Linked DNA regions of Cupriavidus metallidurans CH34. The main gene of each other region encodes a partner of the protein of the gene in region 2 in a complex. Links are inferred from orthologs where the notes say so. Each region holds a gene or a part of one and is shown on either strand. Other genes may lie near its edges.

The links.
Region 1: the proteins of dapF (region 2) and RMET_RS15525 are in contact, whole or in part, in a solved structure (PDB 5YGU), measured with the Escherichia coli proteins. The link is inferred for Cupriavidus metallidurans CH34 from one-to-one orthologs.

The regions. Positions count from the first base shown.
Region 1 is NC_007973.1:3,354,256-3,365,298, forward strand. What follows is about bases 5,652-8,520. They hold RMET_RS15525 (RNA pyrophosphohydrolase), read left to right. Parts: upstream 5,652-6,657; coding sequence 6,658-7,383; downstream 7,384-8,520. Other genes in these bases: RMET_RS15520 (proline--tRNA ligase), read right to left, coding at 5,652-6,473; RMET_RS15530 (CNP1-like family protein), read left to right, coding at 7,376-7,981; proB (glutamate 5-kinase), read right to left, coding at 8,064-8,520. Outside these bases: RMET_RS15495 (hypoxanthine-guanine phosphoribosyltransferase), read left to right, coding at 1-382; RMET_RS15500 (LysE family translocator), read right to left, coding at 608-1,246; RMET_RS15505 (trypsin-like serine protease), read right to left, coding at 1,400-2,803; RMET_RS15510 (2OG-Fe(II) oxygenase), read right to left, coding at 3,095-3,976; RMET_RS15515 (lytic transglycosylase domain-containing protein), read right to left, coding at 3,981-4,736; more of RMET_RS15520, read right to left, coding at 4,752-5,651; more of proB, read right to left, coding at 8,521-9,182; GTPase ObgE, read right to left, coding at 9,220-10,317; rpmA (50S ribosomal protein L27), read right to left, coding at 10,443-10,703; rplU (50S ribosomal protein L21), read right to left, coding at 10,755-11,043. UniProt on the Escherichia coli protein: Master regulator of 5'-end-dependent mRNA decay.
Region 2 is NC_007973.1:152,945-163,857, forward strand. What follows is about bases 3,549-6,287. They hold dapF (diaminopimelate epimerase), read right to left. Parts: upstream 5,482-6,287; coding sequence 4,615-5,481; downstream 3,549-4,614. Other genes in these bases: RMET_RS00770 (DUF3734 domain-containing protein), read left to right, coding at 3,549-3,725; RMET_RS00775 (polyphosphate kinase 2 family protein), read right to left, coding at 3,750-4,559; RMET_RS00785 (lipid A biosynthesis lauroyl acyltransferase), read right to left, coding at 5,496-6,287. Also shown: argC (N-acetyl-gamma-glutamyl-phosphate reductase), read right to left, coding at 1-639; RMET_RS00760 (exodeoxyribonuclease III), read right to left, coding at 865-1,641; pyrE (orotate phosphoribosyltransferase), read left to right, coding at 1,672-2,349; more of RMET_RS00770, read left to right, coding at 2,397-3,548; more of RMET_RS00785, read right to left, coding at 6,288-6,389; RMET_RS00790 (lysophospholipid acyltransferase family protein), read right to left, coding at 6,386-7,306; metK (methionine adenosyltransferase), read left to right, coding at 7,566-8,729; RMET_RS00800 (Kdo hydroxylase family protein), read left to right, coding at 8,872-9,765; RMET_RS00805 (coniferyl aldehyde dehydrogenase), read right to left, coding at 9,811-10,913. UniProt on the Escherichia coli protein: Involved in the succinylase branch of the L-lysine biosynthesis and in the biosynthesis of the pentapeptide incorporated in the peptidoglycan moiety. Catalyzes the stereoinversion of LL-2,6-diaminopimelate (L,L-DAP) to meso-diaminopimelate (meso-DAP).

The DNA.
Region 1 (11,043 bases), 3.2 Mb from region 2 along the record:
CTTCACCGGCATGTTGCTGCCCAAGCTGCAGTTCCCGCTGGAGTTCGACTACATCCACCTCTCGCGCTACAACAACAAGACGGTTGGCGGCGAGATGCAATGGCGCGTGGCGCCGCGCGAATCGGTCAAAGGCCGCGTGGTGCTGGTGCTCGACGACATCCTCGACGAAGGCGAGACGATGGCTGCCATCCGCCAGCGCATCATGGACATGGGCGCCAAGGAATGCCACGCTGCCGTACTGTGCGAAAAGACGCTGACCAAGATCAAGCCGATGCACCCGGACTTCTGTGGCTTCCAGGTACCCGACCGCTACGTCTTTGGTTGCGGCATGGACGTGAAGGGCTACTGGCGTAACCTGGGCGCGATCCGCGCGTTGGTTTGATTCTTAGGGCGTGCCTCGGCGATTGCTAGCCGCCGACAAAGTAAAGTGAAGCGGTTCTGTCTAGGGTGAAGCAGGGGTTTCGGCTCGTGTTCGAGCCGCCTGCGGAACGGCATGAGCCTGCGAGCATATGCGCGCCCTGCAAGGGCGCGGCCGCAGACGCAGACAGTACAAGTGGACTGACCAGGGCCGCGCTACGACGCCAGAATAGAATCGTTTTGTTGGTGACTACCCGTGTGGGTGGGCGCCGAGAATTGGCAGCAGCGAGGCCAGCAGCATCAGGGCCATCGTCACATTGAACACGCGCAACACGCGCGGCCGTGCCAGCAGGCTGCGCAGCGCGGCACCGAACACCGCCCACGTGGCCACGCTGGGCAGGTTGATCACCGCAAACAGGCAAGCCATTGCCATGGCATTGACCCAGATGTTGGCGTCGAGCACATAGGTGCTGCACGCCCCCACTGCCATCACCCACGCCTTCGGATTCACCCACTGGAATGCGGCCGCGCGCAGGAAGCTCATCGGCCGAGCCACCTCACGGTCCTGCACGCCGCCAGCCGTCGCCAGCTTCCACGCCAGCCACACCAGATAGGCCGTGGCCACCACGCGCAGCAGGTCCCACATCCACGGCCAGGCCGTGAAAATCGAACCCAGCCCCAGGCCGACCAGCGCCACCATGACCGAGAAGCCGATGCTGATGCCGAGCAGGTGCGGCACGGTGCGCGCAATGCCAAAGTTGACGCCGGACGCGAGCACCATCGTATTGTTGGGGCCGGGGGTGATGGACGAGACCAGCGCAAATGCGCAGAAGGCCAGCAGCACGCCGGAGCCGGCAGCCACATTGGGAAGAAAGGCTGGAAAAGTCATGGATGTACATCAGGAATTGCCGAGTACACCCAGTCTAGGCAGACTCATCAATACAGTACCGGCACACTTTGCCAAGAAAGGACCGGTACTGACCGACCTCGTCACCATGACAGTTGACGAACCGGCTATACGGGGCAGCCGTCAGCCTAATTATTATTGCTGGACCACCCGCATTGAACGCGGCTTTGAAAAGTCCAGTGTCTGTCCGTCGTAAGCTTGCACCCTCTTCATATTTTCATTCTCAACGACGTCACTGAAAACTGCCAATCGGTTATAGGACAGGTTATCCCAGTCAGACAGCATGACGCCGATGCCAGCGTCCGCCTGGACAACAACATCGTGCGCATAGATCCAGGCGGGCAGCGAATACGCGGAGCGCTCGCCTGCCGGAAGACAGTATTTGTCGACCGAGACCAGACTGACGATGCAGCCCAGAGGGCGGGTGCTGTGCTTGACTTCCATCGATCGTGGCTTTGAGAAATCCAGCGTCTCTCCGTTGTTGGCCTTGACGCCACGCAGTTTGTCGTTTTCCACCGTACCGACAAACTCCGCCAGCCGGTGATAGGAAAGGTTATCCCAGTCAGACAGCACGACCGACACTCCACTATCCGCCTGCACATAGACATCGTGCGCGTAAATCCAGGCGGGCAGACTGTAGTCCGATTTTTGCCCAGCCTCGAGGCAGTACTTTGCACCGTTCCTCAGGCTGATGATGCAGCCCTGCGGACGGCTCTCCGAGAGAAAGCGGGCGTCCGGGTAAATCGAGCGAATCCAGTTGGCATATTTTGAGATGCGGGCGCCTGTCGAGGCTCTCGCGTGACCGCCATTAGTGGTGGCAACGATCACGGGCTTCGTATCCTTGATCTGCCACCATGCCGAACCGCTATCACCAGCCGCGACACGGGCCCAGTTGGCTGAAGGACCAAGCGGTTTATAGCTTGCGCCGATGCCGTAGTCACTCTCGAAGATCGAAGTGATCTTGCTGCGGCCGTACAGTCTCCTGGTGCCGCTTTCCGGCCCATAGCCTTGGTTCAGCCCTACACCCCAGACTCCATAGCCGACAAACATGACAGCCTTGCCTTTCTCGTCCTCCCTGTCGTTTAGAATCGGCCTTTCTACCGGAATCCCCGCCTTGTCTTTCAGCGGATTGACCAGCGGCAGCCTTACGATGGCGACATCCGTCGAAGCCCCGCCCATGTTGGCAGGAACATTGACACGCTCCTTGGGCACATAGACGATCCCCAGTCCGGAGGCCATAACGCTGCCATCCCAGGCGCTGAACGTTAATCGTACTGGCGTTTCCGTTGCCGAATAGGGAACACAATGTGCGGCTGTCAGGATATGGGCCCAACCATTCTTGTTGCCGAGCCAGGTTGCCGTGCATCCATTGAGTTGCCCAACGGACAGCCAGGGCTTTGCAGTACTGTGCTTCTGTAGTTTTTCGTTAGCGGTTCGAATGGATGCGCCGACATTTCTCATATCGCCGCCATTTCGCTTGAAAGTATCTTCATCAATAACCACGGCATTAACCGCCGATGACAGCATCAATGCGACCAATGGTAATATCACCCTCATAAATCGACCTTTCGCAACAATATGATTGACAAACCCATACCATAGGCGATCACGCCATTAGGCGAACCATTTTTTGATTTATCGAAATAAATCCAAAATAGTTACCACATGGTTGTCACCCAAAGCGGGTCTTGCGATTTTATGAGAGTGATTTATTTAAAACATGAAGCCAGATCAATAATCATCGATCAGATATATCTGGCAATTCTACGAATTATAGGAAAATCATGAGCACGCAAAGGCGGGTAATTCAGCTACCGCACGAATGCAAGTTCAGCCCCTGCTGCGGTATGGATGCTCGCGCAGCCATTTAGTAGCGATCCATTTTTCGCCCGCCTCCACCGGCAATCCCGCGTGCAAGGTGCGCTCGTCGAGCGCGCCATCGGGCAGGCCGTAGCTGAACAGGACCGCATTGCCCTTCACCGGCGCCACCTCGAGGCCGATGCGCGGGAATGCCGTGGCACCACCAGAGGCCGGACTGTTCAGGTAGATCACCATCGTGGCAACGCGCTGCCCGCCCACGCGCAACTGGCGCGCTTCGCCGGGACGCTTGGGATTGAAGAAATCGAAATGCGGCTGATACTCGCCGCCGGGCTTGTAGTTGAGGACCTGAAAGCCTTCGCCGTGCTCGACGGGCCAGCCGGTCACGGCCGCGATACGCGCCTCGATGCGTTGCAGCAGCGCATGTTCGCCAACCTGGAACATCGCGCCCATGCTGGTACGCGCATCGATCAGGTTCTCGTCGCCAGTGTCCGGATTGACCACGGGAGAGCGCTGCAGGCGGTCGCGCGCCAGCGCCACGACGGCATCGCATTCGGCGTCATCGAGCAGGTTCTGCAGCAACAGGATGCGCGGCGAGTCCAGCCTGAACAGGATCGGCATCTCGCGATCCTTGTGGCGGAAGGCATTGCCACCGGTGACCGTTGGCGTTGCAGCGGCCTTCGCTACGGGCGCGGGCGCTGCCGCACTGGCAACGGCCGGAGGATGCCCTATTGCAGCGCTGACAGCATGGCGTGCGAACGCGGCGTCGTAGCCGGAGCGCAGCATCGACAGCACCAGCGACTCGGCATCGAAGCCTTGCGCGATATGGCGTGTCAGCCAGTGCTCCAACTCGGGCGAAGACGCACAGTACCCCGCGCGGGAATCGCGCTTCATGACTTCATGACGGATTGGCAAGACGTTGCGGCGAGAACGGATTGCGGGCGGGCGACTCCGGCGGCACCGCGCGTCGCACGGGTGCCGGGGTGACCGCGGCGGGATCCGGATCCCCCGCGATGGTCACGGTCGCCTCGGAATACTGCCAGCGCTTCCATGCCGCCAGCACCGCGTTTGGATACTCGGGGCGCCCGCGGCTGCCGTTGTAGCGACCCAGCGCCAGGAACAGGTCACCGTTCTCGCGATCGAGATAATGACGCAGGATCGTGCAGCCATAGCGCAGGTTGCTCTGCAGATGGAACAGCTTGCGCGTGTCGCCATCACCGATGCTGCGCACCCAGAACGGCATCACCTGCATCAGTCCGCGCGCATCGGCCGAACTGATCGCATATTTGCGGAAGTTGCTTTCCACCTGCACGAGCCCAAGCACTAGCGACGGCTCCAGGCCGGCGCGCTTGGATTCGTAGTAGACGGTTTCGATCAGCTCGACGCGTACCTGCGGCTCGGGAATCCGGGCTTCCAGCCGGCGCGACATCTCGCCGAGCCATTTCAGGTAGCCAAGGCGCTCCGACCCGGACGCGAAGGCCGGACGCACCGGCCTGTTGTCGGCGATCGCGGCCGCCAATGCCCCGCGCACGGAGTCGGCAAGCGCCTCCTCCTTCTGCGCGCCGGCATGGGCGTTCGCAATCAGCGTCGCGCACAGCAAACCGCCAGCCCAGGCGGACCAGCGGTTGCGCGTCGGCAGGTCGGGGATGCGCATGATCGAGGATGCGGATCAGGCAGCCAGCTGGCCGCGCACGTGCGCAACCACATCCGCCACCGCCACCGGGGTGGCCTGGGCGTCACGGCGGCCCTGGTACTCGACTTTGCCTTCCTTGAGGCCACGGTCACCCACCACCACACGGTGCGGCACGCCAATCAGTTCCCAGTCGGCAAACATCACGCCCGGGCGCTCGCCACGGTCGTCCAGAATCACGTCGACGCCCGCAGCCAGCAGCTCGGCGTGGATGCGATCGGCCTCGGCCTTGACGGCCTCGTTGCGATCGTAGCCAACCGGGCACACCACCACCGCGAACGGGGCGATCGCCGCCGGCCAGATGATGCCTCGCTCGTCATAGTTCTGCTCGATGGCGGCGCCCAGAATCCGCGTCACGCCGATGCCGTAGCAACCCATCTGCATCGGCTGCGTCTTGCCGTTCTCGTCCAGGAACGTGGCGTTCATCGACTCCGAATAGCGCGTGCCGAGCATGAACACGTGGCCCACTTCGATGCCACGGCAGATGTCAAGCGTGCCCTTGCCGTCCGGCGAGGCGTCGCCGGCCACCACGTTGCGAAGGTCCGCCACAGCCGGTTCCGGCAGGTCGCGGCCCCAGTTCACACCGGTGTAGTGGTAGTCGCGATCGTTGGCACCACAGCAGAAGTCGCTCATGTTGGCGACGGTACGATCCGCCACCACCTTGACCGGCTTCTTCGGACCGATCGGACCGAGGTAGCCCGGGGGCGAGCCGAAGGTATCGACGATTTCGGTCTCAGTCGCAAAGCGGAAGTCAGCCAGGCCCGGCACCTTCGACGCCTTCACCTCGTTCAGTTCGTGATCGCCACGGATCAGCAGCAGCCAGATCTGGGCCCCGGCGTCGCTGTCGGTGGCCAGCACGATCGACTTGACCGTGCGTTCCAGCGGGATGCCCAGGAATTCGGCGACGTGCTCGCACTTGGCCTTCTCGGGCGTCGAAGTTTTCTTCAATTCCTCGGCCGGCGCGGCACGCGTTGCCAGCAGCGGCAGCGCCTCGGCCGCTTCCATATTGGCGGCGTAGTCGGACGTCGGACAGTAAACGATGGCGTCCTCGCCGGTATCGGCGATCACGTGGAACTCGTGCGAGCCCGAACCGCCGATGGCGCCGTTGTCGGCCGCCACGGCGCGGAATTCCAGGCCAAAGCGCTGGAAGATGCGCACATACGCGTCGTACATGTTCTGGTACGACGCCTTCAGGCCGTCGATGTCACGGTCGAACGAATAGGCGTCCTTCATCGTGAACTCGCGGCCACGCATGATGCCGAAGCGCGGACGGCGCTCGTCGCGGAACTTGGTCTGGATCTGGTAGAAGTTGACCGGTAGTTGCTTGTAGCTGCGGATTTCGGTCCGGGCGATGTCCGTGACCACTTCCTCGGAAGTGGGCTGCACCGCGAAATCGCGCTCGTGCCGATCCTTCAGACGCAACAGCTCGGGCCCCATCTTGTCCCAGCGGCCAGTCTCCTGCCAGAGTTCGGCAGGCTGGATCACCGGCATCGACAGCTCCACGGCGCCAGCACGGTTCATTTCCTCGCGAACAATGTTCTCGACCTTGCGGATCACACGCAGGCCCACCGGCATGTAGTTATAGATGCCGGCGCCGAGCTTCTTGATCATGCCGGCCCGCATCATCAGTTTATGCGACACGATTTCCGCGTCGGCGGGGGCTTCCTTGAGGGTGGAAATGAAGAATTGCGAGGCTTTCATCCGTTGCTTTCTCGTAAGGCCGGGCGCCATCAGGCATCCCGACCGCGCCGCGATGCGGCATCCATTGGGCCGGACGCGCCGGAAACTGCCCTTCCGGTCGGGGAAAACCAGCACTCCCGCCATCAGGCCGACCCGCGCGCATCCTTTATAATCGTCGTAATTCTAAAGGATTCGAGGTGCAGTCATGCTCGATCGTGAAGGCTTTCGCCCGAACGTCGGCATCATCCTCATCAACGCACGCAACGAGGTATTCTGGGGCAAGCGAATCGGCGAACACTCCTGGCAGTTTCCGCAAGGTGGCATCAAGTACGGCGAAACGCCGGAACAGGCCATGTTCCGCGAACTGCACGAAGAGGTCGGCCTGCTTCCGGAGCATGTCAGGATCGTCGGTCGCACGCGTGACTGGTTGCGTTATGAGGTGCCGGACAAGTTCATCCGCCGCGAGATCCGCGGCCACTACAGGGGCCAGAAACAGATCTGGTTCCTGCTGCGCATGGTCTGCCGCGATTGCGACATCCACCTGCGCGCGACCGATCATCCTGAGTTCGACGCCTGGCGTTGGAGCCATTATTGGGTGCCGCTGGATGCCGTCATCGAGTTCAAGCGCGACGTCTACCAGATGGCGCTGACCGAGCTATCGCGCTTCCTGAACCGTGGACGCGTGCCGCTGAGCCCCTACGGCAACCATGGTAACCATGGCCACCACGGAGGCCCTGGCCGGCATGGCGACCAGGGACGGCCACCGAGGCCCGTGCCGCTTGAGGAGACCACCGTAACCGAGGTGAGCGTCTCGGTCACGGCATCGGTTACCATTCAGGCGACCGTGCAGGAAGCGGCACATAGCGATCTCGCGACCGCGCCCGTTTCGCCGGCCAGTCCGGCATCCACTCAACGGAGTTCCGATGATTAGTTTCAGCGGCCGGCACATTCGCGCCGGCCTGTTGCTGACAGCAGTCTGCCTGGCGCTGTCGGCCTGCAAGACCACCGACAAGGGCCTGCCCAAGGACGAGGAACAGGCGGCCGACACCCCGACTGGCGACGGCCAACCGGCCAGTTCCTGGCTCAACCCGTTCGCGGACAAGCCATTCAAGGAAGGGGCGACCACGCTGCCCGCTCTGCCGCGTGACGAAGATCTGATCCCGTTCTCGGTGAACGGCGGCAGTTCATTCCGCTTCGCGGTAGACCCCAAGTCGATCTCCGTGGGCGACGACAACGTGGTCCGATTCACGGTTGTTATCACGAGCAGTGGTGGCGGGCGCAACGTGACCTACGAAGGCATCCGTTGCGATGCGTTCGAGCGCAGGCTCTACGCCACCTTGCCCAAGGGCGCCACCGAGTGGGTGCCCAACCGGGGAGAGGACCGCGACATGTGGCGCCGCATGGAAACGGGTGTGCGCAATGCCTACTCTGCCACGCTGGCGACGGACTACTTCTGCGAAGGTCGCACCGTGGCGGGCAAGGCGGACAAGCTGATCCGCGACCTGAAGGCGTACGCGCCCAGCCGCTGAACGGTAGTCCGAGCATAAAAAAACGGCGGGGCCTTTGCGGGCCCCGCCGTTTTTCATGGGTTCGTGGGTAACTGTTTCACGCTCAGACCAGCACAAGGTTGTCGCGATGGATCAACTCGGGCTCGTTCAGATGGCCCAGCACCGACTCGATCTCCGATGACGGCTTGCGTGCGATCAGACGGGCTTCGGCGCTCGAATAGTTGGTGATGCCGCGCGCCACTTCCTTCCCCTCCGGGCTGGCGCACGCAATGACCTCGCCACGGGCGAACTCGCCCTGCACTTCCACTACGCCAATCGGCAGCAGCGACTTGCCACCGCTGGTGAGCTTCTCTACAGCGCCCGCGTCGATGATCACGCGGCCGCGCAACTGCAGGTGATCCGCCATCCACTGCTTGCGCGCCGTCAGACGACCGGTCGGCGCCAGCAGTTGCGTGCCGATGGCCTCGCCGGCAGCCAGCCTGCCCAGCACATCGGCCTCGCGACCCGAGGCGATCGTCGTATGAGCACCAGACTTCGCCGCCCGCTTGGCCGCCAGGATCTTGGTCAGCATGCCGCCTCGGCCAATAGACGAGCCCGCGCCACCGGCCATGGCCTCGAGTTCGGGCGTGCCAGCCAGCGCTTCATGGACGAACTCGGCATTCGGGTCCTTGCGCGGATCAGCGGTGTAGAGCCCACGCTGGTCGGTCAAGATCACCAATGCGTCGCCTTCGATCAAATTCGTCACCAGCGCGCCGAGCGTATCGTTGTCGCCGAACTTGATTTCGTCGGTGACGACCGTGTCGTTCTCGTTGATGATCGGCACCACGCCGAGGGACAGCAGCGTCAGCAGCGTGGAACGGGCATTCAGATAGCGCTCGCGATCGGCCAGGTCAGCGTGCGTCAGCAGCACCTGCGCGGTGCGGATGCCATATCGGCCGAACTGGCTTTCGTAGACCTGCGCCAAGCCCATCTGGCCCACCGCGGCAGCGGCCTGCAGTTCGTGGATTTCCTTCGGCCGGCGCGCCCAGCCCAGTCGCTGCATCCCTTCGGCAATCGCGCCTGAGCTAACCAGCACGACTTCCTTGCCCGTGCCACGCAGCTTGGCGATCTGAGCTGCCCAGCGCGCGATGGCATCGTGGTCGAGCCCCTTGCCGTCGTTGGTAACCAGACTCGAACCTACTTTGACGACAATGCGTTTTGCCTGGGCGATGACCGATTGCATGGCGGGTCCTGTCTCCGTGGTGCCTTGTTGTAGTGCGTTACGCTTTGCTGTCGTCTCGATCGACGTTATGCAGGCGGTCGTCGAGGCGGATATCGGGCTCGGCCAGCGCGGCAGCTTCCTCTGCCTTGAGCGCGGCGAGATGGTCCTTGATCGCGTAGACCAGCTCGCGGCAGCCCTCGCCGGTCAGGGCCGAGATATGGAACACCGGCCCCTTCCACTTGTAGCGCTTGACGAAATCCTTCACGCGCGCGGCACGTTCCTCTTCCGGAACCACGTCGAGCTTGTTCAGCACCAGCCAGCGCGGCTTGTCGTACAGCGTCTCGTCGTATTTCTTCAGTTCGTTGACGATGGCCTTGGCCTCGGCAACGGGATCGACATTCTCGTCGAACGGTGCGATGTCGACGATATGCAGCAGCAGCCCGGTACGTTGCAGGTGGCGCAGGAACTGATGTCCGAGACCGGCGCCTTCGGCGGCGCCTTCGATCAGGCCCGGAATGTCCGCCACGACGAACGACTGCTCATGGTCCACACGGACCACGCCGAGGTTCGGATGGAGCGTCGTGAACGGATAGTCGGCCACCTTCGGACGTGCATTCGACACGTGCGAGATAAACGTCGACTTGCCCGCGTTGGGCATGCCGAGCAGACCGACGTCCGCCAGCACCTTCAGTTCGAGCTTGAGCATGCGGCGCTCGCCCGGCTTGCCGTCGACCTGCTGGCGCGGCGCGCGGTTGGTACTCGACTTGAAGTGGAGGTTGCCCCAGCCGCCCATGCCGCCTTCGGCCAGACAGACCAGCTGGCCGTGCTCGGTCAGGTCGGCAATGACTTCGCCGGTGTCCATGTCGGAGATCAGCGTGCCCACCGGCATCCGCAACGTGACATCTTCACCCGCCGCGCCGTAGCAATCCGAGCCCCGGCCGTTTTCGCCGTTCCGCGCCACGTGCTTCTTGGCGTAGCGAAAGTCGATCAGCGTATTGATGTTGCGGTCGGCCTGTGCGAACACGCTGCCGCCACGGCCGCCGTCACCGCCATCGGGGCCACCGAAGGGCACAAATTTCTCGCGCCGAAACGAAGCGCTTCCGTTGCCGCCATTGCCGGCGATCGCTTCGATACGGGCTTCGTCAATGAACTTCATGTTGGTTTTCCGTGGTGGTTCGGGCTTGTCGCCGCCGGCCCTCGACGGGTCAGCGCCATTTTATCTTGGCAGAAAACAAAAAAGCCCCGCAGTCACTGCGGGGCCTTCGTGCTGCAAAGGCTGTATCAGGCCGCCGGAACGACGCTGACTTGCTGCTTCTTGGCAGCGCCCTTGACGGCGAACTGCACGTGGCCGTCCACCAGCGCGAACAGGGTGTGGTCCTTGCCGATACCCACGTTCTCGCCAGCGTGCACGCGCGTGCCGCGTTGACGAACGATGATGCCGCCGGCGTTGATGGCCTGGCCACCGAACACCTTCACGCCCAGACGCTTCGATTCCGAATCACGGCCGTTCCGCGTAGAACCGCCGCCTTTTTTCTGTGCCATGTCTTTACTCCTGTTGACCTATTGCGATTAAGCCTGTGTCCGAGCTGATGCTCAGGCAACGATGGCTTCGATGCGCAGTTCGGTGTAATTCTGACGATGGCCCTGACGCTTCTGGTAGTGCTTGCGACGGCGCATCTTGAAGATCTTCACCTTGTCGTGACGACCCTGGGCGATAACGGTAGCCTTGACGGAAGCCCCGCTCACCAGCGGCGTACCAAATTTGATTTGGTCGCCAGCGCCCACTGCGAGCACCTGGTCCAGCGTGATTTCTGCGCCAATGTCAGCCGGTATCTGTTCTACTTTCAGTTTTTCGCCAGCAGCAACCTTGTATTGCTTGCCG
Region 2 (10,913 bases):
CGGCACCGTCACGGCCAGACCCTTCAGGAAGTTGCCGACGATCGGGTTGAAGATCGGCGCCTGCGACAGGCCGGTCTGCACACGCATTTCCGGCAGGTGCTTGTGCGCCAGACCCAGCGCGTACGGACGCGGGCTCATCAGCTTCGGATTTCCGCCGGCTTCGAACTCCGCGATCATCGACTTGCCGCCGCCGCTGTAACCGGTCAGCGAGAACGCCGAAGCCGGATAGTCGGCAGGCATCAGGCCGGCTTCCACCAGCGGACGCACGGCCAGCACGAACGCGCTGGCGTGGCAGCCCGGCACGGCGATGCGCTTGCTGCTGCGCACCTTCTCGCGCTGGCCACGGGTCAGTTCCGGCAGGCCGTAGGCCCAGTTGTCAGCCGTGCGGAACGCCGTGCTGGCGTCGATCACGCAGGTGTCGGGGTTGGTCACCAGCGACACGGCCTCGCGCGAGGCCACGTCCGGCAGGCACAGGAAAGAGACGTCCGAGGCGTTCAGGAATCGTGCTCGCTCCTGCGGGTCCTTGCGCTTGTCATCGGCAATGCGCAGCAGTTCCACATCGGTGCGACCCGAGAGATAGTCAAGCAGCCGGAGACCGGTGGTGCCTTCCTGACCATCGACGAACACTTTGAAAACCATGGCGGACTCACTCTGAAAAATGCGAAAAGTCTCGCGTCCTTGGGGGCGGAGAACCAGCATTGTAGCGAGGTTGGGTGTCTGGTGCAGGGTTTACGCGAGAGCGGCGGCCGCAGCCATCCGATCAGGCTGCTGAAGCTGCTGGACCGTCACCCGAACCTGTTCGATGAGACGCGCGCCATCTGAAGGCGGACGGCACCCCCGGCGTTGCGCCGGGGGATGCGCACATCACAACGGAAAATCGTAATCGATCGACAGCGGGGCGTGGTCGCTGAACTTCTCGTCCTTGTAGATCGACGTAGCCTTGGCGGTAGCCGCGATTTTCGCCGTGGTCAGGTGGTAATCGATGCGCCACCCCACGTTCTTCGCGTACGCCTGACCGCGGTTGCTCCACCATGTGTACTGTTCGGGGCGCGGGTCCAGCTGGCGGAATACGTCGACATAGCCGTGGTTGTCGAACAGTTCGCCGATCCAGGCGCGCTCTTCGGGCAGGAAACCGGAGTTTTTCAGGTTGCCCTTCCAGTTCTTGATGTCGATTTCCTTGTGGGCGATGTTCACGTCACCGCACAGCACGATCTCGCGGCCGCTGGCTTTCAGCTCCAGCAGGTGCGGCAGGAAGGCTTCCATAAAGCGGAACTTGGCCTGCTGGCGCTCCTCCGAGCTTGAGCCGGAAGGCACGTAGACCGAGATCACGGCGAGGTGCGGATACTGCACTTCGACGTAGCGACCCTCAGCATCGAACTCCGTATTGCCGAAGCCGATGATCACGCGCTCCGGCTTGTGGCGGGTATAGAGGCCCACGCCGCTGTAGCCTTTTTTCTCGGCATAGTGGAAGTAGCCGTGATAGCCGTGTGGCGCCAGGAACGCCTCGGTCATGTCGGCTTCCTGGGCCTTGAGTTCCTGAACGCAGACCATGTCCGCTTCCTGCTTGCCCATCCACTCGAAGAAGCCTTTCTTGGAGGCGGAGCGGATGCCGTTGAGGTTGGCGCTGATAATCCGTAACATCTCGGGAAATTTTGAATTCAGAGAGAAAAGATGACGCAGCAGACGACGCCGGACGACCTTAGCCAGTCCTTCATCCGCTTTGCACTGGACGCGGGCGTGCTGTCCTTCGGCGAGTTCGTGACCAAGGCTGGCCGCAAGTCGCCGTACTTCTTCAACGCCGGTTTGTTCAACCAGGGCGCGATGCTGGGCCAGGTGGCGCAATTCTACGCGAAGACCCTGCTGGAATCGGGCGTGCAGTTCGACGTGCTGTTCGGGCCGGCCTACAAGGGCATCACCCTGGCCTCCGCCACGGCGGTGGCGCTGGCCGGTATGGGGCGTGACGTCGGCTTCTCCTACAACCGCAAGGAAGCGAAGGACCATGGCGAAGGCGGCACACTGGTCGGCGCCAAGCTTCAGGGCAAGGTCGTGATCATTGACGACGTGATCTCCGCCGGTACCTCGGTGCGCGAGTCGATGCAACTGATTCGCGCCGCGGGCGCCGAGCCTGCCGCCGTGCTGATCGCGCTGGACCGCATGGAAAAGAGCGGCACGGCCGACAACATCGGCACGCATTCGGCGGTGCAGGATGTGCAGCGCGAGTACGGCATTCCGGTGATCGCGATCGCCACGCTCAAGGACCTGCTGGCGTATCTGGATGCGTCGAAAGACCCGTCGCTCGGGAACTCCCGGGAGGCTGTGGCAGCCTATCGTCAGAAGTACGGCGTCTGACAACGAACACGGCCCCGGATGGGGCCGTTTCTTTTTGGGAGCATGGCGTGGCGGTCAAGCGGCGAAACAAGGAAGCGATCCAAAGGGAAATCGGCGAACAGGGTGGTCCGCCGCAGGATTCATCGTCACCGGCCACACCGGAGCGGGCGAAACGCGGCGCCAGTGCGCGTGGCTCGGTGCTCAGCGAGCATTGCGGCCAGCCGGTCGAGCCCGGTGACGGGCCGCCGCACGAGGCCTACGCGATCCGCGCGCTGGTGCTGCAGGGCGGTGGCGCGCTTGGTTCCTATCAGGCCGGCGTCTACCAGGGGCTGGCCGAAGGGGGCATCCATCCCAACTGGATCGCGGGCATCTCGATCGGCGCGCTCAACGCGGCCGTTATCGCCGGCAATCCTCCCGAGACCCGCGTGGCGCAACTGCGCGCGTTCTGGGAATACATCTGTGCCCAGCCGTGGTTGCCCGGGCTGCCGCTGGAGATGCTTAGCGACTCCGCGCCGACATGGCCCGAGCCGATGCGAATCTGGTTCGACAGCTTCAACGCCGCGCGTGCGATCGTGGAGGGACAACGCGGCTTCTTCTCGCCGCGCGCGGTGACCGACCTCTGGGCGCATTTCGAAGATCCCACGCGGGTCAGCTACTACGACACCGCGCCCTTGAAATCCACGCTCGAGCGGTTCGCCGATTTCGACCGGATCAATCATCCGAAGGGGATGCGCGTGTCGGTGGGCGCCGTCAACGTCCACACGGGCAACTTCGCCTACTTCGACAACACGCGCACCACGCTGCGTCCCGAGCATTTCATGGCGTCGGGCGCGCTGCCGCCGGGATTCCCGGCGATCGAGATCGATGGCGAGTACTACTGGGACGGCGGGCTCGTATCGAACACGCCCTTGCAAGAGGTGCTGACCGCCCAGCCGCGACGCGATGCGCTGATTTTCCAGGTGGACCTGTGGAGCGCCCGTGGCGGGCTGCCGCACAATCTGCAGGACGTGGTCGAGCGCCAGAAAGATATCCAGTACTCCAGCCGCACGCGGGCCATCACCGACTACATGCGCGAGCAGCAGAACTATCGCCGGATGCTTGGCGAAGTGCTGGCGCTGGTGCCGCAGTCAAAGCGCAACGACCCGTGGTATCAGCGGGCAGCGGACCATGCCTGCGACGCACGGCGCAACGTGATTCAACTGATCTATCGTGACAAGTCGTTCGAGGGCAGCGCGAAGGATTACCAGTTCGGCGTGCTGACGATGCACGAGCATTGGGCCAGCGGCCTCGAGGACATTCGCGAAACGCTCAAGCACCCGAAGTGGCTGGCCATGCCGGGGCCGGACCACCCGTTCGTTACCCACGACGTGCATCGCGGCAACGGCGGCAACGACTGATCCGGGCGCCTATTCCACGGTCGCTTATTCCACGGCCACCTTTGCCAGCTCGGGTTTGGGCGGCGGATAGCTTGGCTTGAGTTTGTGGAACACGTCCGCAAGGATCTCCGCGACCATCAGGTTGCGGTGGCTTTTCGAGTCGGCGGGCACGATGTACCAGGGGCACGCCGGCGTGGCTGTGGCGGCAATTGCGGCCTCGTAGCTCTGCTGGTACTCCTTCCAGTACTTGCGCTCTGCCAGATCCTGCATGTCGAACTTCCAGTGCTTCTGCGGATCGGCGATGCGGTCTTCGAGTCGCCGCTTCTGCTCGGCTTTCGAAATGTGCAGGAAGCACTTGATGATCGTCGTCCCGGTCTCCGTCAACATCTCCTCGAACGCGCGGATCTGGCGGAAGCGGCGCTCGCATTCCTCGTCGTCGATCCAGCCATGCACGCGCGTGATCAGCACGTCTTCATAGTGGCTGCGGTTGAAGATGGCGATCTCGCCCTGGCGTGGTACCTGCAGGTGCACGCGCCACAGATAGTCGCGCGCCAGTTCCTCTGCCGTAGGGGCCTTGAAGCTGGCGACACGCACGCCTAGTGGGTCGAAATTCCGGAAGACCGAGCGCACGGTGCCGTCCTTGCCGCTGGTGTCCATGCCCTGCAGGATGAACAACAGCTTGCGGCGGTGCTCGGCGTAGAAAATGTCCTGCTCCGCATCGAGTCGTGCCGACAGGTCGGCAACATGCGCAACGTCAGCGTCCTTTTCCCCCAGGGAGAACGGCTTGCTCTCCGGGTCGAAGGCGGCAAGCTTGAACCCCTTGCCCGAGGTGATGCAGAAATCGTCCAGCTTCATTGGTGCTCCCGAAGACGGGGCCGGGCCGGCCCCGTGTGTCTGCGAGCCTCAATGGTCAGGCAGGCAGCGTGGAGAGGTCAATAGTGCCTTCGAACACGGTCGTCGCGGGGCCCGTCATCTGCACGGGCTGGCCAGCGCCTTGCCACGCGATGGTCAGGTCGCCGCCGTGGGTGTGCACCTTGACCGGAGAGTCCAGCAAGCCGCGGCGGATGCCAGCCACCACGGCCGCGCAGGCGCCCGTGCCGCACGCCAGCGTTTCGCCCGCGCCGCGTTCGAACACGCGCAGCCGCACCGTATTGCGGTCGACGATCTGCATGAATCCGGCATTGACCCGGTTCGGGAACGACTTGTGGTGCTCGATGACCGGGCCGTCCTGAAGCACCGGGAATTGCTCTACGTCGTCCACGATCTGCACCGCGTGCGGATTGCCCATCGACACGGGCGAGATCCACTCGGTGCGGCCGTTGACTTCGAGACCATAGAGCGTGTCCTGGGCTTCGGCGCGCGTCGGCAGGCCGTCGGCGATGAATGGCACGCGGGCGGGCGTGAGTTCGGGCTCACCCATGTCCACGGTCACCTGACCGTCGTCCTGCAGCTTCAGCGTGATGACGCCGTTCATGACTTCCACGCGGACCGACTGCTTGTCGGTCATGCCACGATCCGTGACGAAGCGGACGAAGCAACGGGCGCCGTTGCCGCAGTGTTCGACTTCGCCGCCGTCCGCGTTGACGATCCGGTAGCGGAAATCCACATCGTCGCGCGAGGATTTTTCAACGATCAGGATCTGGTCGGCGCCGATGCCGAAATGGCGATTCGCCAGCGCGCGCCATTGCGCGTCGGTCAGGTCGAGCTTCTGGTGAATGCCGTCCAGCACGATGAAATCGTTGCCGGCGCCGTGCATCTTGGTGAACTGGAGTTTCATGTCCGGAATTGTAATCAGTAGATGTCAGGTTCGCCGGGCGGGCGGTGCTTGAAGCGTTTGTGCACCCAGTAGTAGTCGGGCACGCGCGGACGGATGGCATCCTCGAAGAACGCGTTCATGCGCCGTGTGTCGTCGGTGACGCTTTCGCCGGGGTAGTCGTCCCAAGGCGGCAGGATGTGCAGTACATACCCCTTGTAGTCTGGCAACTGCTCGGTGTAGATGGGTACGACCTTGGCGCCCGCAAGCCGGGCCAGCCGGGAGACCGATGTCAGGGTCAGCGCCTCCACGCCGAAGAACGGCACGAACTCGGAGTCGCGCTCGCCGAAGTCCATGTCGGAGATCAGCTGCAGGGCCTCGCCTTTCTTCAGCACGCGGAGGATGTTGCGCACGCTGTCGTTGCGCGAAATCATGTTGGCGCCAAAGCGGCCGCGCGCGACCTTCAGGAAGTCATCGAACAGCGCGTTCTTCTGCACCGTGTAGAGCGAGGCGCCCGAACGGCCCACGGTGTCGCGCAGGTGCATCGTCAGGCGAATCGCACCAGCTTCCAGGCCGGACAGGTGCAGTGTCACCAGGATATGGGGCGAGCCGTCGAGCGAGGGCAGGTTGCCCTGGTCGTTGATCTGCACCAGCTGGCGCATCTTTTTCTCGTTGCATGTCCAGAAGATGCCGCCCTCGGCAAAGCTGCGGAAGACCTTGCGGTAGGTCTCGCGCGACATCGCCTCGATTTCCGCATCGGTCTTGTCCGGGAAGCACAGCCGAAGGTTGGCCCGCACCACTTCGCGGCGCGGATTTGGGATCATGAACAGAATGCTGCCCAGCGCCTCGCCGAAGCGGGCCACGAACGGGTAGGGGAGTTTGCCCAGCACCGTCAGCAGACCGATGCCGAGCCACGTGAAGATCCGGCTCATTGAATGTTGTTGTTGGTAGTGGCCTGTGTAGTGGCACGTGTAGTGGCCTGTGTGGTGGCGAACGTGTCCGGCGGCAATTCCGTGCCGGTCGGACACTTGTAGCGGTTATACCCCCACAGGTACTGGGTCGGGTCGATAGTGATCAAGTCTTCGATAGCTGCATTGATTACGGCCGACGCCGCAGCGGGATCTTCGGGCAGCATCCCGCCATCGTTCAGGATGCGCAGGTGGCCGCGATAGCCTGCGCCCTTCGGCAGGCGTTCGGCATAGACCATCACCACCGGGGCCTTCGTCAGTTGCTGCAACCGGTGCACCAGCGTCATCGAATAGGCTGGCTTGCCGAAGAAAGGCGCCCAGGTGCCCTCGCCGCCGCTTGGCACCTGATCAGGCAGGATGCCGACAGCTTCGCCGCGCTTCAGGGCCTTGACCAGCATCCGCACGCCGCGTGGATTGGCCGGGGCCATCGCCATGTTGGGCCGGCTGCGCATCCGTTCGACGAACTCGCGCAGCCAAGCCTGGTGCGGCGGCTTGAACATCGCGGTGACGCGGCGCAGGCGCGCGTACGACTGGGGCAGCACCTCGAAGCAGCCCAGATGCGGCGTCAGGACGATCACGCCATTGCCGGCCGCCTCCAGGCGCGCCAGTTCTGGCCAGAGATGATCGTCGAAGTTGTCCGTGCGGACCGTGATGGATTTGCGGCTCCAGAAGTACGGCATTTCCATGATCAGCCGGCCCGAATGGCGCGCGGCTTCCGCCAGCATGGCGTCGGATACATCCGGATAGGCGTGGCGGAAGTTCTCCTCCAGTCTGCGTCCATAGCGGCCTGGCAGCCGCGCCGCCAGCAGTCCCAGGGCGCCGCCGATCGCGTGGAGCGCGCGCAGTGGTAAGCGGGAAATCAGCCAGAAAATAAATGTCATGACGCCGTCAGGGCTAAATTCGGCAGCGCGCCGGCCGAGAATAACAATATCGGGTTCGCGTCGGCCGCCGCCTGTGGCATACCCAACATGGCACGCTGCAGCGAGGCCGGCAGGCGCGTATAATAGCCTGCATCGCCGAGTTAACTGACAACTTGCGGGGCGATGCCGCTCTACCCGAGGGGCTTGAAAATACCGCTAAAGCGTCGCCGCATCGTTTCCCGAGGCTGGCACGCAATAGCCAACTTGGAGAAACCAGATCGTGTCGAACGATTTCCTCTTTACTTCGGAATCTGTCTCCGAAGGCCATCCCGATAAAGTAGCCGACCAGATTTCGGATGCTGTCCTGGACGCGATCCTTGCCCAGGACAAGTACGCCCGCGTGGCGGCCGAGACGCTTTGCAATACGGGACTTGTCGTGCTGGCGGGTGAAATCACCACGACCGCCAACGTCGACTACATCCAGGTCGCGCGCGAAACCATCAAGCGCATCGGTTACGACAACACCGAGTACGGCATCGACTACAAGGGCTGCGCCGTGCTGGTGGCCTACGACAAGCAATCGCCCGACATCGCCCAGGGCGTCGACCGCGCGTCGGACGACTACCTGAACCAGGGCGCTGGCGACCAGGGCCTGATGTTCGGCTATGCCTGCGACGAAACGCCGGAACTGATGCCGTTCCCGATCTACTACTCGCACCGCCTGGTGGAGCGCCAGTCGCTGCTGCGCCGTGACGGCCGCCTGCCCTGGCTGCGTCCCGACGCCAAGTCGCAGGTGACCGTGCGCTACGTGGACGGCCGTCCGCACAGCGTGGATACCGTGGTCCTGTCGACCCAGCACGCGCCGGACATCTCGCAGGCCCAGATCCGTGAAGCCGTGATCGAAGAGATCATCAAGCCGGTGCTGCCGGCCGAGATGCTCAAGGAAACCAAGTACCTGGTGAACCCGACCGGCCGTTTCGTGATCGGTGGCCCGCAAGGCGATTGCGGCCTGACCGGCCGCAAGATCATCGTCGATACCTATGGTGGCGCTTCGCCGCACGGTGGCGGTGCGTTCTCGGGCAAGGATCCGTCGAAGGTGGACCGTTCGGCCGCCTACGCCGCCCGCTACGTGGCCAAGAACGTCGTGGCCGCCGGCCTGGCGCGCCAGTGCCAGGTGCAGGTCAGCTACGCGATCGGCGTGGCCCGCCCGATCAACGTGACCGTGTACACCGAAGGCACCGGCAAGATCTCCGACGAGAAGATCGCCGCGCTGGTTCAGGAGCATTTCGACCTGCGCCCGAAGGGCATCGTCCAGATGCTGGACCTGCTGCGTCCGATCTACGAGAAGACCGCCGCCTATGGCCACTTCGGCCGCGAGGAGCCGGAGTTCTCGTGGGAAGCCACTGACAAGGCCGCGATTCTGCGCGCTGCCGCCGGCCTGTAAGCGCCTGCTGCTGCGTCCGGGCGTTCTGCCGGATCAAGACCCCGCCGGTCCTTCGGGAGCGCGCGGGGTTTTTTGTTGATCTTGCTGCACAAGACCTCGGGCGCAGTAGGGGTAAAATCCGGTCCAATCCGAACTTAATGGAATGGCTATGTCTCTGGATCTGATCCGTACTCAGCCCTACACCGACTGGTCGCCCGAAGTCTCGCCGGAGACGCAGGCGACTCTGCGCCGTGAACTGGAACAAGGCGCCGTGCTGTATTTCCCGAACCTGCATTTCCGATTTGCGCCGGGAGAAGAGCGTTTTCTCGATAGCCGCTACTCGGACGGCAAGTCGAAGAACATCAACCTGCGTGCCAACGAAGGTGCCGTGCGCGGCGCGGCGGGTACCCAGCAGGACCTGACCGATCTCTACAACCTGATCCGCCGGTACGCCGAATCGACCGAGTCGCTGATTCACGCGCTGTTCCCCGAGTATGGGCCGCACATGACGCGCGCGGGTACCTCGCTGCGGCCGAGCGAGATCGCCGGACGCCCGGTGAGCTGGCGCAAGGACGACACGCGCCTGCACGTCGATGCGTTCCCTTCGAATCCGCTGCTTGGCAAGCGCCTGCTGCGTGTGTTTCACAACATCGATCCGGAGGCACCCCGCGTCTGGCGCGTGGGCGAGCCATTCGCCGATTTCGCGGGGCGCTTCGTGCCGAAGACCCACGGGATGTGGCCCGGTCAATCCTGGCTGATGAAGACGCTGCACATCACCAAGCGCGCACGCAGCGAGTACGACCATCGCATGCTGCAGTTGCATGATCTGGCCAAGGCCGATCTCGACTACCAGAAGTCGGTGCCGCAACAGGAATTCCAGTTCCCGCCAGGTTCGACCTGGATCGTGTTCAGCGACCAGCTTCTCCATGCGGCCATGCGCGGCAAGGCCATGATGGAACAGACCATCTACCTGGACCCCGCCGCCATTGGTGACCGCACGCACTCGCCCGAGGCTGTGTTGTCGAAGATGCTGGGCAAGCCGATGCTGGCGGCTTGAAGGCGGGAAATACGCCCGTTCCCGTAGCGCGGGAGCGGGGCGTTGTCAGCGCAGCAGCAGCTTCAACATCGACTCGAACCGCTTGCCATAGGGCGGCTTGAGCAGCCCGGCGCCATTAAGGCCGGCCTGATGGAAGATCGGCTTGAGCTTCGAGAACGTCTCGAAGCCGGCCTTGCCGTGATAGACGCCCATGCCGCTCGGGCCGACGCCGCCAAATGGCAGGTCGTCCTGGGCGATATGGAATAGCGTGTCGTTGACGGTCACGCCGCCGGCTACGGTCTGGCGCATCACACGGTCCACCACATCCCCCGATTTGTCGAACACATAAAGCGCCAGCGGGCGCGGGCGCGCGTTCACGAAGCCGATCGCGTCCTCGATGCTGCGATACGTCACCACGGGCAGTACCGGCCCGAAGATTTCCTCCTGCATCGCCATCACGTTGTCCGGCACATCCGTCAGCAGCACAGGTGGCAGCCGGCGCGCGGCGGCGTCCGGCGTGGCGTCGGTCAGTGGCACCGCGTGCGCCCCCGCCGCAGTGGCGGCGGCGATCATCGATACCAGCCGGTCGAAGTGACGCGGGCTGATGATGCTGGTGTAGTCGGGGTTGCGCGCGATATCGGGATAAAGCCGGCTGGCGCAGCGGCGAGCCGCCTCCGCGAAGCGGTCGCGTTGGTCGGCTTGCACCAGCACGTAGTCGGGCGCGATGCAGGTCTGGCCCGCGTTCAGCAGCTTGCCCACCAGAATCCGCTCCACGGCCCGCTCGAAATCCGCGTGCGGCCCGATGATCGCGGGTGACTTGCCGCCCAGTTCCAGCGTGACCGGTGTGAGGTTCGCCGCAGCGGCCCGCATCACATGGTGGCCGACATTGGTCGAGCCCGTGAACAGCAGGTGGTCGAACGGCAGGGTGCTGAAGGCGGCGGCCACTTCGGCGTCGCCGTTGATCACGGCCACCTCGTCGGGCGCGAAGGCCGCCTGCACCAGTTGCGCGAACAACGCGGAGAAGCGCGGCGTGTACTCCGACAGCTTGACCATTGCGCGATTGCCGGCCGCCAGCGCGCCGGTCAGCGGTCCGATGGTCAGGTACAGCGGGTAGTTCCACGGCACCACGATGCCGACCACGCCAAGCGGCTGCGGCATCAGGCGCGAGC